DNA from 4 places in the Chryseobacterium sp. 1B4 genome. Region 2 is predicted to be linked to each of the others. Evidence: riboswitches for the same ligand, from Rfam matches in the RefSeq annotation. Region 2 holds a riboswitch; each other region holds the start of a gene.
The links. Region 2 has a riboswitch for cobalamin ahead of OWR28_RS20955 (TonB-dependent receptor domain-containing protein). Riboswitches for the same ligand answer to the same signal wherever they lie in the genome.

Region 1 (4,217 bases), on a different contig from region 2:
CGGGCAGCGTGTTCGTATTACAGGAAGCACCAGTGTGGGTACCATTGAGAAAATCTCACGTAATAAAGTGATTGTCAATTACGGCACTTTCAAAACCACGATTGACGCGGATGAGCTTGAGAGAATTTAATTAGTCTGAGGATTAATGTATGCAAATACAGAGAGCACTTTTCAGTGCTCTCTCTTTTTATTTATTTCTTAATGAATCTTTTAATTTTTCTCTTGTATAAAGGTTTTTAATATATTTGAATTCATAAAGTTGTTTAAACTTTACAAAACCGCAAAAGTCACAAAAGGGTTCATTCTAAATGCTTGAGTTCACTGAAGTAAGTTTAAAATGATACCGCAGAAAAGTTCACATAAGATGAAAATCAAAGATTTTCACAAAACTTAGGTGTACTTATTATGCATAAGGTCTGGTTCTGAAAAAACTGAAGTGTTTAAAACTTTTGTGCCTTTTGTGGTTTAAATAACGATTATAAAAGTTTAAACAACCAACCTCCATATATTTAAATATCGGATACCTATTCTAAAAGTATTGAACATGGTCAGAAACTTTACTATTCTTTGGATTTTTTATAAAAAAACCCTCATTCCTACCTTGCTGTTTTCGTTACTTATTTCTTTTCTGCTCCCCTACAGAACTGAAACATTTGGATTAAGTTTTCTTTTAATTTTACCGGTTCTTCATTACTTTATGTACGAAGTAAGGTTTAAAAGCGAATATTATTTTTACGCTAATTCAGGATTTTCAAGAACTTTTCTTTGGACAGGAACGATATTATCAGGATTTCTTGTAAAAACTATAACACTGTTCTTATGAGTAAGCTTCATATTGATAGTGTAACAAAATCTTTCCATGAAAGGAAAATTCTGCAGGATATTTATATAGGATGCGAAACAGGGCAGGTTATAGGGTTATTAGGCAGAAATGGAAGCGGAAAATCAACATTGATGAACATTATTTTCGGCACTGAATATGGCGATACTCAGTTTATAAAATATGACAACACTATTCTGAAAAACATTTCCGACAGAAAAAACCGGATCTCCTATTTGCCACAGGAGCTGTTTCTACCCCAATATATAAAAATCAAAAACCTGATTCCCCTTTTTTGTAACCAAAAGAATACTGAATTACTTTTTAATTCAGAGTTTGTACAACCTTTTCTTCATGAAAAACCTAAAAACCTTTCCAAGGGTGAGCAGAGAATCATTGAAACCCTGATGATTATTTATTCTGAAGCGGATTTTATTTTACTGGACGAGCCATTTCATAGTCTTTCTCCTAAGGTTACTGAAGAACTAAAGAAAAATATACTTCTGGAGTCAGCCCATAAAGGATTTATTATTTCTGACCATAATTTTAAAGATGTTCTGGATATTTCTGTACTTATGTATCTGCTTTCAGACGGCCATCTGAAACAATTACAAGATTTAAATGAACTGCAGCGGTATAATTATCTTCCGAAAAGCATTTAATTTATATATTTGAAGGAACAAAAAATTTTCATGATGACTTTCATAAACAAAGCATTCTATTTATCTGCTTTCAGTATTTTTCTTTAGCCTTTGTAAAGGGGCAGAATAAAGTTCCTTTCGGAGTGGTAAAAGCTGACGAGGGATATGCCAATGTGCGGGTTCATAAAGACAATTACAGAAAAATTGTAGATAAGATCCGTATGCGCAAAGGTGATGTATTTGTTTATGTAAAGCCTGCTCCGGGAGAAACAGAATGGATCTGGATCAAATATCCCGAGAAACAGGATGATGACAAGCCGTTTGTGCGTTATGAAACTCTTGATAAAGAAGGAATGGTGAATAAAGAGCGTATTGCTTATATTGATCAGCTTCCCGCCTATACCCCTTCCAAATCTAAAAACGGAAGATCACTTATTTTCACCGACAATTCCGATCCTAAAATCCCTACTGCCCAAAGAAGCAAAGTGGTGATTGATATCTATCCTTCCAATGCAGGATACCGTAAAAAGGAAAAAGATGCGGAAGGAAAGCTCCTTACCATTGACAAAGTAAAACCCTGGGGAATCGGAAATGATCTTCCCGAAGGGATGACTGAAATCAAATCAATCAGGGTACAACAACCCGGAAGAGGTTCTGTTTTTGTAAGGGAAGCCATCAAAAACATGTTCCAGCCTACCATGGATTTTGAGAACGTCGGAGTAACTTCCCTTGATAACGATAATATTTTTCTTTATATGATCAACGGTTCAGGAGAAAACAGATATACAACGCTGTGGACCATCAAGAAAGGAAGGGTAATCAGCCAGATTATTTTCCATAATCCGGAATAAATTCATTATTTTTGCATCCGAAAAGTTTTAATACTTATTCATCACAGAAATTGGTTCTGCATCACTGCAGATTAAAAGGGAACCGTGTGAAAATCACGGACTGTCGCGCAACTGTAAGTAACTGAAGTCTTTATCAAAGATCCACTGTGCGAGGCATGGGAAGGAGATAAATGATGTTACAAGTCAGGAGACCTGCCTTTTTCTTAAACATGTAACTTTCGCGATCTGAAGTTGTATTGATCTGATGAATTGTTTCAGGAATTTCCAAAGTTCCTGTCATTGTTCTGTTGTTTTGATATCTCTCATTTCGCTTTAATTAATAATGATATATGACTACAGAAGAAAGAATTGAAGCATCCGAAACCAGAATCTTTAAAGCGGTTTTCCCTAACACAACCAATCATTACGATACCCTTTTCGGTGGTACGGCTATGCAGCTGATGGACGAAGTAGCTTTTATCACAGCAACCCGTTTTGCCAGAAAAAGGGTGGTAACGGTAAGCAGTGACAAAATCGATTTCAAAAAACCTATTCCTGCCGGAACTATTGTGGAACTGATCGGGAAGGTTTCATACGTAGGAAAAACCAGTATGAAAGTAAATGTTGAAATTTACACGGAGCAGATGTATTCCTACGAAAGAGAAAAAGCTATTGTAGGTGATTTTACTTTTGTAGCGATTGATGAATTCAAGAAACCAATTCAGATACTATAAATACTAAAAATTTCGGGCGGCCTCTGGCCGCCCGAAATTTTTCATTGAAATTATTTCAAAACCTTTTCCGTTTCCAGACTTCTGTTCAGTAAAAGTTCAAAGGCCTCACCCATTTCATCTGATGCCCTGCTGATCGCATTTTCAAGCATATTTCTGATTTGTTTTTCTGTGACTCCTGCTTCAGTCCAGCTTTTTCCCGCAGTATGGGAATTTAAGATAAACGGCATGATTCTGTCAATCCCGCAGGCGAAAATAGCATCCGGAGTCTTTTCTTCCTCAAACTCAAGCCATAGATTAAAGAACTCTGTACGTAAAGGTTCATCCAGAATTCCAAAGATCTTCTGGGCAGATGCCTTTTCTCTTTCAAACTTTCCTACCATTGCTTTTTCATCAAAAATAAAAGTATCTCCGGCTTCTATTTCAACCAGGTCATGAATGGAAAGCATCCTTATTACTCTTAGTAAATCAATATCTGCACGGTTTTTGGCATAAGGATAAAGGATCTGAGCCAGGATAATGATCTGCCATGAATGCTCTGCTGTATTCTCTCTCCGGGAATCGTCAGCATTGTAATTTCTTCGCTGCACATTTTTCAGAGCATCCACTGCCAGGATAAAATCGATTTCTTTCTGAATTTTCATCTTACTTTTTATTTTTTGTTATACTGATCTGCCGGATATACCTTGGTTTTGGTAATCCATTTATTATTGATCTTTTCTTTCGTTATTACCCTTACCTGATCCTCATTGGTCATATCTTCCTCTTTTTCAAGCACCCTGTCCAGCCCTTTGTTCGGAATGACAGCATATTCTGTTGTAAAAAGCCTGCAGCAACCGGACTTACCGTAGGAAATAAGACGTTTGCGTTTGGCGTCTGTTTCAAAAAAATCAAAACCACTCGAGCCCAGGTCTGTAAGTTCTTCACTTTTCACAAATGCCATTCTTGTGCTGTTGAATACATACACATCATAAGAAGCCGAGCTGTAATTTCCCATATTCCCGTTTCTTATCGCCACATCTTCGGTTCCGTCAAAATTAAAATCATCTGTAATGACTGAACGCTGGTCATTTGCCAGAGGAATCAGTTTCCCCGGAATCAATTTTTGTCCCTGTTTCGGATTTAAAACAAGGTTATCAGAAACAAAACTCTGTACCTTACTGTTATTATTGTCAAACAATTCTACCGTTCCTTT
Region 2 (4,217 bases):
CCGTAATTGTCCTTTTTAATGTGATGAAGGTTAATAGCAACTTCTATTTTTTTAATTTCTGTAAAAGTATTCAGATCGATTACGGAAACCGTATTATCATAATCAGGAGCTTTGTATCCTCCAGAATTGGCTACAAATAAGGCATTTCCTACAATTTCCAGTTCCTCCGGCTGATAGCCTACCACTACTTCACGCTGGATAGAGAGCGATGTTGTATCGATTTCCACTACTTTTCCTTTTGGAGCTTTCGGGTTAATAGCTACAGGACCCGCATAGCTGCTGGCATAAACTTTCCCGTCTTTGAAGGCAAGATATCTGCAGTTTTGCAAAGGAATAGACGTAATGCGTTTAGCTGTTCTGGCATCCAGCACTTCTATTTTGTTGGAAACATTGACAACAATATAAAGTTTGCTTCCATACACTTTGATATCATTTCCTACATCACCGAGTTCTTTTACCACATTGGGATTGATTTCCGCGTAAATATTTCTGAAATAAGTTCCTTTGGTATAATCAAAAAAATCCAGGGTACATTTGTTACTGCCCATATTCCCTTCATTCAGCATGTAAAAGCCTTTTATTGCAGTATTTTCTGAAGGAAGCCCTTCTACCACTTCCTGACGGACAATAATATCATCTGTACGGCATGACGTAAGAAAAGCTAAGACAAGAAATAAAAAATAAAAGTTTAGTTTTCTCATAGGCTAAAGTTTAGAATAAGTTTAAAATTTCTTCCGGGCATCGGATAATTGATAACCACATCATAGTATTGATTGAAAATATTATTCATCTCAAGGCTTACTTTAAATTGATGATTCGCCCATCTGAATTTTTTCTGAACAGAGAGATCATGAGTATACCATGGCTGCACATAATTGTACTGAATATTATCCTGGTTCACATCATATCTTTCTCCCACATACATTGCGCTGTAATTGAAGCTCCAGTCTTTATAATCTGCCATCAGACTGAAAGATCCGCTATGCCATGGTGTGTAAGGAATCTGATTTTTGTAGAAAGTATCTTCAGGATCACTCACATCTTTTGCACTCTGATAAGTATAGGAAAGCAAAGGTCTAAGAGTTACTTTTCCCAGCTGAAGTTCTGTCTGTACATTCACATCAGCACCAATGATTTCAACCATTCCAAGGTTCATCATCAGCCAGCGGAACATGCTTCCGTTGGGAGCGGCTACAATTTTATCCTGTACTTTATTGTAGTAACCATCAACTTTAGCATAAAAGGTTTTAACGAGACGGTTGCTATAATTCTTCTGATAGGTAAATCCAAGATCATACTGGTTGGTAAATTCCGGCTTCAGGTAAGTGTTTCCGATATTGGTATAATAGAGATCATTGAAGGTTGGAAGCCGGAAAATCCGTTTATAGAATGCTCTGAGTGTCAGTTCCGGGATGATCTCCGGCTGATAGCTCATAAATACGGCTGGCGTCCACTCCCTGGCATCTCCCGGTCTTTTGTTTTTCCTTACTTCTTCAAATGTAAAAGTTCCTAAAAGGCTTCCCAGAATTTTGAACCTGTTCCACTGATAGGTTGTTGCCAACGCTACCAATGTGGTATAGCGCGTAGGATATGAAAAATTATCCAGATTGGCATCCAGATTATTGTACTGAAAATCCCCGCTCAGACTGACATCCCAGTTGGGTGTGATTGAATAGATATTGGATGAGGAAATATAAAACTCCCGTTGAATATAAGTGTTATCGGTATGAATGACAGACTGTGAGCGAACCGTATCCATAAAATGGGTATAATCGTATGCGAATTTTGCTTTCAGCTGTGTTTCAAATTTCGGGAACAGCTTTTTTCTCAGCTTGGCCTGTACAAAATAATTTTCATCAGAAAGTCTCGCTCCTCTTCCTCCAAAACGTCCGTTGACTATAGGTGCCGGCATTCCGCGGTCTGAAATATACCCATACCCTCTGATATTCCAGCTTCCGTTATTTAAAATTCCATTTAAAGAAGTTTCAAAACGTTTTGCCTTGATATCTGAGTCCTGTCTCCTGGCAATGGTATCATAAGCCTGCTGCCCGTCAGGATATTTCTTGGCATACCGAAATCTGTAAATTCCGTCACTCTGCATAAATTCTCCACTGAAGCTGGCAGAAACCCTTTCTGAAATCTTCTGCTCCAAACGGAATGACGGATTGAAAAGGTCTATGGAAGCACTTTTTGCTCTTATTGTAAGATTCGTTTTTCTTGTTCCTTTAAAAACAGGCGTTTTAGGCTGTAAATAAATAGACCCTGAAGAACCGAAATCTTTTGCCGGCTGAAAAATCTCACTTTTCTGACCGTTGTACAATGATATCTCTTCAAGATCATCCAAAGAGTATCTTCCGAGATCAACCAGTCCGTTCTGGGCATTTCCCAACTGAATCCCGTCATAAAAAACCCCTACATGCTGGCTTCCCATGCTTCGGATATTAATGGTTTTCAAACCACCCAATCCACCATAATCTTTAATCTGGACACCCGAAAAATACCGCAGCGCATCTGCTACAGAATGACTGTTCAGTCTTTCCAGCTGTTCGCCCTGTAAAGTTTGTGCAGGAAGGATTTCTTTGAAATTCTTTTTATAAAGGTTGATTCCTTTAATGGTTTCTTCCTGAAGACTGTCTTTTTTCCTGGTTTGGGAAAGCACAAGATGGGATGTTAACACCAGTATAGTGAAAACAGCTTTATAAATTGCAGAAGTAGTTAGTTTTGCCACCATTAGCTCATTTAGGGATAATGATGACGCTAATGGATATAAGAATACAAGGATAAAGCACAACGGTCACTGCACAGAATCATTGATGTCCTAAGCTTTATTCCACGAAAGCGTCAAACGATTATTTTCTGGCAGGTCTTCTGACTTACTCCATTTTTGAAATCCTTCCCATTCCTGAAAACAGTGGATATTTTTCTTCAAAAACTTTGGTGCGGAGCTTACAGCAGCGGGTCTGTTCCGGATTTTCACCGGATTCCCTTTTAAGAGCTTTTTACGGCTCACCAAATTCCGGCAAAGATAAATAATTATTCCTAATACCCAACTAAAATCATGATTTATAAACAATTAAAGCTCCCGAAGGAGCTTTAACATGATTTCAACGAGGGTTTTCTTTTTAAATTCCAATATTCAGGAAAATACTGAATCTTGATTTGGCTTCAATATCTCCTCCCGCCAGATGAGTATACATCGGAAGCATGACTTCACTTCCCAGGCTCAGCTTTTTATAGGAAGCTTCAAAGCCTAATTTTCCGTACAAAGCGCTTCCTGCTGTATTGGGCAGGGCTTCATCAAACTGTTTATTCTGTGCATACACTTCACCCTGCACTCCGGTTTTTACAGAAAAGATCGACTTTTCGTTTCCTGCAACCTGATAAAAACCTGTTGCGGCATAGTTCCATTGGTTTCCGAAACGGTAATTTTTCTTGTTCTCTGTTTTGATCGTATAGTCTGTATTGACTAATACTGCGACCTTATTCTTTTGAAATTTATAATTCAAAGCAGCCTGATAATCCCAGCTTCCGGTTCCCAGCTGAAAACTTGGATTGACACCGGATGCTCCTTTTTCATCAAATTTTCCCAGAGGAATTTTCACGCCTAAACCTCCGCTCAGGTGATGGAAATTATCTTTAGAATTCATCAGCTGGTAAATTCCCATCAGATTCATATCCCCTACTCCATTGATTTTGATACCTCCCTGCATGGTCCGTTTTTCATGGAAATGGAAGGGCAGACTTGCATAAACACTTAGTTTTTTAGTCAGTGGAACTTTCCCCCAAAGCTGTAAAGTATTGAAATACTGATCCTGCGTAAGGTCTTTTACAAATAAATTTTCTTTGGCTTTGTAATGTTGTGCAAAGTATTTGATTCCGATAAACTGTGGATTCAGCAAAGATTCAAAACCGGAAGAACCGTTTCCTGCTGCACAACCGCACGCATCACAATCATCATCAAAATCGAAACTGCTAAAAGTTTCCGGAGCAATATAAGCGCTGTCTCTTATGGCCTTCGCCTGATACTGATTCAACAGGATCAAACTTAGTATCATTATAATCTTCTTCATGTCTTCTGTAATTTATTCTGCAAATTTTGGATTCGAGATAAAACGTTTATCTGATAATGTTTTCAGGAACGCAATGATGGATTGTTTTTCCTGGCTGTTCATGGCAATTCCAACATGCCCGTTCTGTTTCAGCTGGGGATCAAGATT
Region 3 (4,217 bases), on a different contig from region 2:
ATCACGGATCGCCAATGCAATCTGCCTGCACGTTTCCGAACGTGGCTGATCATCACGTACAAAAGACCATTGTAAAATCGTAACAGGACCTGTAAGCATTCCTTTTACCCATTTCTCAGTCTGGGATTGTGCATACTGAGACCAGTAAACCGTCATCGGAGTTGGGCGGGAAACATCACCGAAGATTACAGGAGGCTTTACGCAACGGCTTCCGTAACTCTGTACCCAGCCGTTTTTAGTGAATACAAATCCTTCCAGCTGTTCTCCGAAATACTCTACCATGTCATTGCGCTCAAATTCTCCGTGAACCAGTACATCAATTCCGATGTCTTCCTGCCAGCGGATTGTTCTTTGCGTTTCTTCTTTCAGCAGCCTGTCATACTGTTCTGCTGTCAGTTCTCCTTTTTTGAATTTTGCTCTCCAGCTTCTTACTTCTGCAGTCTGCGGAAACGACCCGATAGTTGTTGTCGGGAATAAAGGAAGCTGTAATGCTTTTTGCTGTTGTTCTTTACGGATTCTGAAGATATTAATTCTTTGCGTATCCTTTTCTGTTACAGCATTAGCTCTCTGCTTTACCTGATCATTATGAATAAGAGAAGAAGTTCTTCTGCTTTCAACTGCTTTTTTATTTTCTTCAAAAGCTTCAAGAATCTGATCAATTTCTGTTTCCGATACCAGCTCTTTAAGCGTTACTACTTCCGTTACTTTCTGTTTGGCAAAAGCCAGCCAGTTTTTAATTTCAGGATTAAGATTGGTTTCAAAATCAAGATCACAAGGGGAATGCAGCAATGAGCAAGATGGTGCGATCAAAACTCTTTCAGAGCCTAATTGATTCACTGCTTTTTTTATCAGAGACAATGACTTTGATAATCATTTTTCCAGATATTTCTTCCGTCAACCACCCCTAATGACAGACTTACGCTTTCAGGAATAATGTACAGTATATCATCCAGCTGTTCAGGATTTCTTACAAGATCTACGTGCAGCACATTCACAGGAAGTGAAGCAGCCAGTGATGCATTATCTTTTAATCCTTCAAAATAAGTGGCAATAATAAATTTCAGTTTTGGGAAACGTTTCCTTATTTCAGCATATACAAAATGATATGTTTCTTTTGCCTTCTCATTTAAATCCAATGCCAAAAAGGTTCATCAAACTGAATCCATTCTGCGCCCTGATCCTGAAGTTTGGTTAAAATTTCCGAGTATACATGAAGAAGGTTTCCGGCCAGATCCAGCTTATCAAATCCTTCTTCTTTTTCTTTTCCCAATAACAGATAAGAAACCAGCCCGATAATAACCGGTTTGGCGTTGATCCCAGCCTGCTTTGCTCCTGCAAATTCATTGAAAATTTTATCTGAGCTCAGTTTAAACTGCTGGTTTTTATAAAATTCGGGAACAATATAATGGTAATTGGTATCGAACCATTTGGTCATTTCCATTGCTGTGATATCCAGTCCTTCTTTCTGATATCCTCTTGCCATGGCAAAATAAAGATCCAGCTCAGAGTTATTCTTTTTAAGAACCACTTCATGGTAGCGGGACGGTATTGCCCCCACCACAAGGCTCATATCCAGAACCTGATCATAGTATGAAAAATCATTACACGGAATAAGATCTATTCCTGCTTCTTTCTGAATATTCCAGTTTTGGTTACAGATATTTCTGCCTGTATTCAGAAGTTCTTCCGGAAGGATTTTACCTGACCAATACTGCTCGCAGGCTTTTTTGAGTTCTCTTTTGCTACCAATACGCGGATAGCCCAGAATGTGAGTTTGCATTTTTTAAACTTTTATATTAAAACTTGATTTAAAGTCTTTTTAAATGCTTCTTAATGCTTAACGAATAGAAATTCCGGGGAAAATGGCATAGCAGACCCTACAGTTTTCCCACAGAAGAAAACGTACTTATCTGATATATCATCTGTATGACCCAAAGCTTCAGACCGCGAAAGCACTGTCAATCCAGTAAAGGCAGGTCTCCTGACTTGTAACAGTTTCTGTCATCCTTCCCGCTTTGGCAGTGGATATGCAAGGACAGAAACCTTTGGCGTGTTACTTACAGTTGCGCGACAGCTCGTGATTTGCACACGATTCCCTATTAATCTACGTTAAGTAAAACCTTTTCTGTTTGATGAAGTATCTCTAAAGAACTGTACTTTTACTTTCAGCAGCTGCTTTCTGTAAAAGTTTTTAATTTTGGGTAAAATTAACAATACAGAATAAAATTCAGTCAAAATGCAATAATTAAGCAAATAAAACCGTATGAATAACAATTAAAAGCATATTATCCTGTATCTTTGACCGTTTTTATAATTTTAAAGAATAATATTCTGTGGAACAACTCGATGATAAGGATTTACAGCTGCTCAGGCTGCTCCAGAAAAATGCCAAACTGACCGTAAAAGAACTTGCCAAAGAGGTAAACCTCTCTGCTTCTCCGGTTTTTGAAAGAATAAAAAGGCTTGAACAGGAAGGCTTCGTTAAAAGATATGCTGCAGTTCTCGATGCTGAAAAGCTCAACCGCGGATTTACCGTTTTCTGTCAGATCAAGCTGAAAATTCATGACAGATCTGTCGGTTATGATTTTGTAAAAGAGATTCTGGAAATAGAAGAAGTTGCCGAATGCTACAATATTTCAGGGGATTTTGATTTTCTTCTGAAAGTACAGGTAAGGGATATGAAGCATTACCAGGATTTCGTATTCAATAAACTGGGCTCCGTAGATTCTATAGGAAGTACCCACAGTACTTTTGTGATGGCTGAGGTAAAAAACAACCATGGATTGATGATATAATTTTTTAAAGTCCACGTTACAAATAAAAAATCCGTCATTATTTGACGGATTGTGTAGTATTTTTGCGGCTGATTAATTCACTGCCGGATTTATAACTCCTGTTGTTAAACTTAATGATTTTAACAGGCTTTTACTGTCGAACTGCAGTGTTGCATAATGTTTGCCTTTTTTAAAAACAAGTTTTGACCCTCCGGGGAATTCACTTCCTGCACCCATTTTCTGTACCTTCGCACCGTATTTACTGAACTTTGTTTTACAATCCTGCAATGTACTTTTGTTCATGATAAGACCGAAAGGAAGCCCTTCTACTACTATTGGCCTGTCGTCTGAAGTAACAAAAAACATTTCATTAACTGTATTATCCTTTCCCAGACTGGTATACATTTCAAGCCCTGTCTTCATTGGCCATTTCACATATTTTTCTTCATTGGCATCTTCATAAAAAACCGGCTTTACATTCAATGCTTTTGAGATTTTATCGGTTGTCTGCGGGAAAATAAATTCTGAATTCCTGTCTAATAAGGAATTTAAAGCTGCTGTTTTCTGTGAAAATGCGGTTACACTTAATGCCAGAAAAAAGATTGTTACAATAAAACTGAATGATTTCGTCTTCATGGAATAATTTAAAATTCTAATGATTTGAAGGTTAAAGGTATTAAAATTACATTATTCAGTCCTACAAAACTTTAATAATATATCCCTTTAATTATTTTATTTTTTTGCAGAACTACAATAAACTTCCCATTTCTCTTTTGATATTTCATAGATATAATTCAATGAAGAGCTTTCTCCAAAATAGCTTACTTCCTCTTCACCTACTTTCTCTGCTCCAATCCTGCCGATTGCTATTTGTGAACGGACATTATCAGCTCCAATCTGAAAATACACCTTTTCAACATACTGAAAAATATAGTTTAACATAGCGGCTTTCACAACCGGATTTATTCCCTTACCCCAGCAATCCACCGAATAAAAGGTATATCCTATAAAGATGCTGTTTTCACTGGGATTATAATCATAAAAGCGGGTACTTCCTACAATCTTTCCCGTGAATTTGTCAACCACCCGGAATGCGCCTTTACTTTGAATGGCTCCGTCAAAAAACACTTTAAATACATCTTTTTTCCATCGGTCTTTACTGGGATGCTGCTCCCAGACTTTAGGATCTGCCGCTGCTGCATACACTTCTTCAAAATCTTCTTCCTTCAAAGGATATAAATCTACTTTTTCAGTTTCTAAATGAGGCTGAATACTAAATTTCATATTATTTCTGTTTTAAATTTTATTTTGATTATTATTTAACTGCAGCAAAATTAACTGCACATTGGAGTATATTTGTAATCCAATACAAATAAAATGGATAGTCCAATTATTAAAAGTCTGCTGAATCACATAACCATTGATCCTGCTTCCAACCGGGCA
Region 4 (4,217 bases), on a different contig from region 2:
ATAATCACCTTTCATAGCAAAAGCCTGGGAAATAATATTCTGAAGGATCATTTTGTGTTCTGTATTCTGATCACTGACAAGAATTCCCTGAGTATAGCTGATACATTCGTCAGAATTCTGATAGAGTTTCAGAAATGCCTTATCTGCCAGGATAGTAAAGTCAGGACCGGATTGTGCATTGGTGATAATGGAAAAGCCAATGAAAATAACAAGGAGAATTTCTTTGCTATGATCAAATAATTTTTGAATGAATACTGGGTTGTTTGTGTTTTTTTGAATAATTCGGGTAAAATCCATATTCAAAATATTGTTTTCTTATATGTTTGATTATTAATGTTTTAAAAATTATATTCTTTTGAAATTCACGAATTATGAAAGTCAATTTCTTTGGGTATGGTAAATATTATATTAATATTGTTTTCACCAATTAAAAAATCTAAATATAATAAAATATGAAAAATTTTTACAAAATGTCAATGAAAATATTAACAGCTTGCCTTTTTCTGAAATTGGGTATTGTGAAAGCTCAGCTTACTGTAATAGGCTTGGGGAATTATAATGTAGGAGCTGTTTCAGATAATGGAGTAGTAAGCTTGCATACAAGTGCAGGAGCTATATATAAATGGAATGCATCGGGAGGACTTGTACAGATAGGTTCAATATCAAACGGATATCCTGCTGCGGGCAGAACCATAGTTTCGAATGACGGGACCAAGATCTCATCTTCCGTTACAAATGCTGCAACAGGTTTCAATGAAATCTCGACTTATGATGTAGCTACGGGCACATGGGTAAACAGGGGAGGGCTGGTTCCTGCCGGCTGGGATGGCAGTGTAAGTTCTACCTGGGGGATGACAGCTAATGGTAATACAATTGTGGGGCTGGGATTCCTTACGGCAGCTAACGCACATGCTGTGAAATGGGATGAAGTAAACGGAATGGTAGATCTGGGAAGTATTGTTCAGGGACGAAGCTCCAGGGCAAACGCAATCAATGCTTCAGGAACGGTAATTGTCGGATGGCAGGACGAATCAAACGGTACCAGGAGTGGTGCGAAATGGCAGGATGGAGTAGAAAGCTTTATTACAGATAACAATGGAAATAATGTTGGAGAAGCGGGAGGTATTTCCGCAGACGGAAGTACAATCATCGGTTCAGCCAATCCTAATCCCTATGTTTGGAATGCAGTAAGCGGACTTACTTATATTACGCATCCTAATGCATCATTCAGTTTCAAGGGAGGAGCAACAGGAATTTCAGGGGATGGAACTAAAGTTATTGGATATTACAGAGCATTCGGAGCGCCTCCAATGTCTGGCGAGGGTTTTATATGGACCTCTGCCACCGGAAGAGTTAATCTGAATGATTATGCGGTATCCTTAGGAATTGCCACCAATGGAGTAACGATGGGACTTCCTCTGGCTATTTCTCAGGATGGAAAGAAAATTGCCGGAATGGGTGTGAATGCTTCCAATCAAATGGTTGCTTTTTATCTGGATGCATCTGAATATTTATCTGTGAATGATGTGGTAAAAGAAAAAAACAGCATGGGTATTTATCCTAACCCGGTTACTGATATTCTATATTTTAAAGGGACAGGAAAAATAGACAAGGCAGAGATTTATAATTTGGTTGGACAAAGAGTGAAATCATTCAATACTGTAGAAGGACAAATTGATGTTTCATCCTTGTCAAAAGGAGCTTACATTCTGGAATATTCTGTGAAGGGAGAAAAGCAACAGACTTATAAATTTATCAAAAAATAACATATATAAATAGTAAAGTAGTGGGATGAATGGCTGTTTTCAATATTGAAAGCGGCTGTTCTTTTTTGTTTACATACCCAAAAGATAACATTTTTAAGGCGAAGCACGGTTTTTTGTTGAATACACATAAAAAACTATCTTTGCAAAAATTTTGGTTTCCAGTATTTTGGAATGAAAAGGGAATCGGGTGTAACTCCCGGACTGTCCCCGCAACTGTAAATCGCAACACAAGTTTCTGCAAAAAACCACTGTTTAGCAACGGGAAGGAGCAGAATGCGAAAGTCAGGAGACCTGCCAGGATTATAACAAAAAACATATTGCTTTCGGAGGAAAAGTAAAAAGGTATGGATATAAAAAGATCTTTAGTACTGCTTTTTTCATCGTATGGTTGTTTTCTTTTTGGCCAAGAGAAAACCATTGACACTATTTATGTTTTCGACAACCAGATGAACAGGGTGAAACTTTTTCATCCCGTAAAAATAATTTCAGCAGAGGATGCTGAGAAGAACTCCAGCAACCTTTCGGAACTTCTGAGATTTCAATCACAGGTATTTATTAAGGAAAATGGCCGTGGCGCTGTTTCTTCACCTTCTTTCAGGGGGACTACCGCCCAGCAGACTGCATTTGTATGGAACGGAATTAATATCAATTCCAATTTTCTCGGACAGGGAGATATCAATAATATCGCATTGTTCGGATATGATCAGATCGGAATAAAAGCCGGCGGCGGAAGTGTTGTCTATGGAAGCGGAGCCATTGGGGGAAGCATTCACCTGAATAATACCCTCGATTTTAATAAAGGTTTCCATGGTTCTTTATTTTCTGAAGTGGCTTCCTTTAATACTTATAATAATTTTGTAAAAGGTTCTTACAGCAATGATAAGTTCAGCTTTAAAGCTTCAGGAAATTACTCCGTAAGTGAAAATGATTATAAGGTAAGTGACCTTAACTATGTCAACAGAAACGGGAATTATTACAATACAACGTTCAATGTAGGGGCATCCTATAGAATTACGAACGATCATAAAATTTCATGGCAGAGCCAGTTTTTTGATTCCTCACAGCATTATCCGGTGTATGAGGAAACAGGGACAAAAACTAAATATAAAACGCAAAGCGTAAGGAGCATTCTTTCCTGGGACTGGAACAAAACAAAGTTCAGCAACTCTTTTAAGGCTGCCTATACAGAGGAAAATTTCCAGTATTTCGGTTCGTTGACCCAACCTAAATCCAGCAGTGGAACCGGGAAAAATTATATTTTTAAAAATGATTTCAATTATTTCCTGAATTCAAAATGGAATTTTAATCTGATCGGAGAGTTTCAGGTCAATAAAGGAGAAGGATATCAGAACGGAATATCCACTGTCAGCAGAAATATAGGTTCCGTTTCAGGGCTATTACGGTATTTTGCAACGAAAGACCTGCGTTTTGAAGGTGGATTTAAAAAAGATTTTGTGGAAGATGTGAAATCACCGTTAATGTATTCATTCTCCGGAAAATGGAGCGCTGCAAAATGGTATGATGTGGGCATTAATGTCTCCAAAAATTTCAGATATCCGTCATTTAATGATATTTACTATGAACCGGGCGGAAATAAAGACCTGAGACCGGAAACCTCAACTCAGGTGGATATGACTAATGAGTTCAAAGTAGGAGATTTCAGGCTTAGCCTTTCTCCTTATTATATGAATATTACAGATCTTATTGTATGGCTGCCAACTGCTAAAGGGTACTGGCAGGCTTTTAATGTCAATAAAGCAGAATCTTACGGGCTGGAATCTCAGCTTTCTTTCAGCAAACAACTGGGAAGTCATAAAATCCATGCGAATGCAGGATATTATTATGCAAAATCTATTGATAAAGAAACAAACATGCAGAGACCTTACGTTCCTATACACAGAGGAACGGTTAATCTGGATTATGAATATGGTTTCTTTAAATTTTTTACCCAGACATTGCTGAACGGGGTTACCTACACCACAAGTGATGAAAAAAGGTCAGAAGCTATAGATCCTTATTTTCTTTTAAATATGGGTGTTTCTGCAACCCTGGCAAAAAAGTATACCTTAGGGTTTAAAGTGAATAATCTAACCAATACATACTATAAAACCGTTTCTTTCAATCCTTTACCGAAAAGAAACTATAGCGTGTATGCAGCAATAAATTTTTAATAATTAAAATTGAATAAATTATGAAAATAACTAAACTTTTAACTGTATTATTTGCAGTGGTACTATTGTTTAATATGTCTTCATGTACAAGTGATTCTGAGGAATTTGAAGTTTCTCCGATCACTTATCAGAACGGATATTTTATCTCTAATGAAGGTAATTATAACAGCCAGGGAGCTAAAGTAACTTTCGTGACGAGAGATTTAAGCCTTAAGCAGGATGATGTATATGGTTATAACAACAATAAAGATATCCTGGGTGATGTTCTTCAGACCATTGG

Region 1: it holds a riboswitch for cobalamin, as region 2 does, so the genes downstream of both, OWR28_RS18530 (acyl-CoA thioesterase) here and OWR28_RS20955 (TonB-dependent receptor domain-containing protein) in region 2, are expected to answer to the same signal.
Region 3: it holds a riboswitch for cobalamin, as region 2 does, so the genes downstream of both, metE (5-methyltetrahydropteroyltriglutamate--homocysteine S-methyltransferase) here and OWR28_RS20955 (TonB-dependent receptor domain-containing protein) in region 2, are expected to answer to the same signal.
Region 4: it holds a riboswitch for cobalamin, as region 2 does, so the genes downstream of both, OWR28_RS01545 (TonB-dependent receptor domain-containing protein) here and OWR28_RS20955 (TonB-dependent receptor domain-containing protein) in region 2, are expected to answer to the same signal.

The regions. Positions count from the first base shown of each region.
Region 1 covers NZ_JAPNUF010000008.1:468,592-472,808, forward strand. The annotation lists partial or broken gene OWR28_RS18515 (endonuclease MutS2) at 1-130, shown strand, start outside; gene OWR28_RS18520 (ATP-binding cassette domain-containing protein) at 820-1,482, shown strand; gene OWR28_RS18525 (hypothetical protein) at 1,605-2,312, shown strand; cobalamin riboswitch at 2,347-2,526, shown strand; gene OWR28_RS18530 (acyl-CoA thioesterase) at 2,642-3,025, shown strand; gene OWR28_RS18535 (HD domain-containing protein) at 3,076-3,666, opposite strand; gene OWR28_RS18540 (XAC2610-related protein) at 3,675-4,217, opposite strand, start outside.
Region 2 covers NZ_JAPNUF010000009.1:327,517-331,733, forward strand. The annotation lists gene OWR28_RS20950 (YncE family protein) at 1-701, opposite strand, end outside; gene OWR28_RS20955 (TonB-dependent receptor domain-containing protein) at 698-2,731, opposite strand; cobalamin riboswitch at 2,842-3,029, opposite strand; gene OWR28_RS20960 (transporter) at 3,123-4,070, opposite strand; gene OWR28_RS20965 (cytochrome c peroxidase) at 4,083-4,217, opposite strand, start outside.
Region 3 covers NZ_JAPNUF010000007.1:947,191-951,407, forward strand. The annotation lists partial or broken gene metE (5-methyltetrahydropteroyltriglutamate--homocysteine S-methyltransferase) at 1-1,780, opposite strand, end outside; cobalamin riboswitch at 1,955-2,139, opposite strand; gene OWR28_RS14335 (Lrp/AsnC family transcriptional regulator) at 2,334-2,795, shown strand; gene OWR28_RS14340 (hypothetical protein) at 2,868-3,410, opposite strand; gene OWR28_RS14345 (GNAT family N-acetyltransferase) at 3,507-4,058, opposite strand; gene OWR28_RS14350 (aminotransferase class I/II-fold pyridoxal phosphate-dependent enzyme) at 4,152-4,217, shown strand, end outside.
Region 4 covers NZ_JAPNUF010000002.1:112,544-116,760, forward strand. The annotation lists gene OWR28_RS01535 (AraC family transcriptional regulator) at 1-297, opposite strand, end outside; gene OWR28_RS01540 (T9SS type A sorting domain-containing protein) at 453-1,766, shown strand; cobalamin riboswitch at 1,902-2,079, shown strand; gene OWR28_RS01545 (TonB-dependent receptor domain-containing protein) at 2,111-3,937, shown strand; gene OWR28_RS01550 (DUF5074 domain-containing protein) at 3,958-4,217, shown strand, end outside.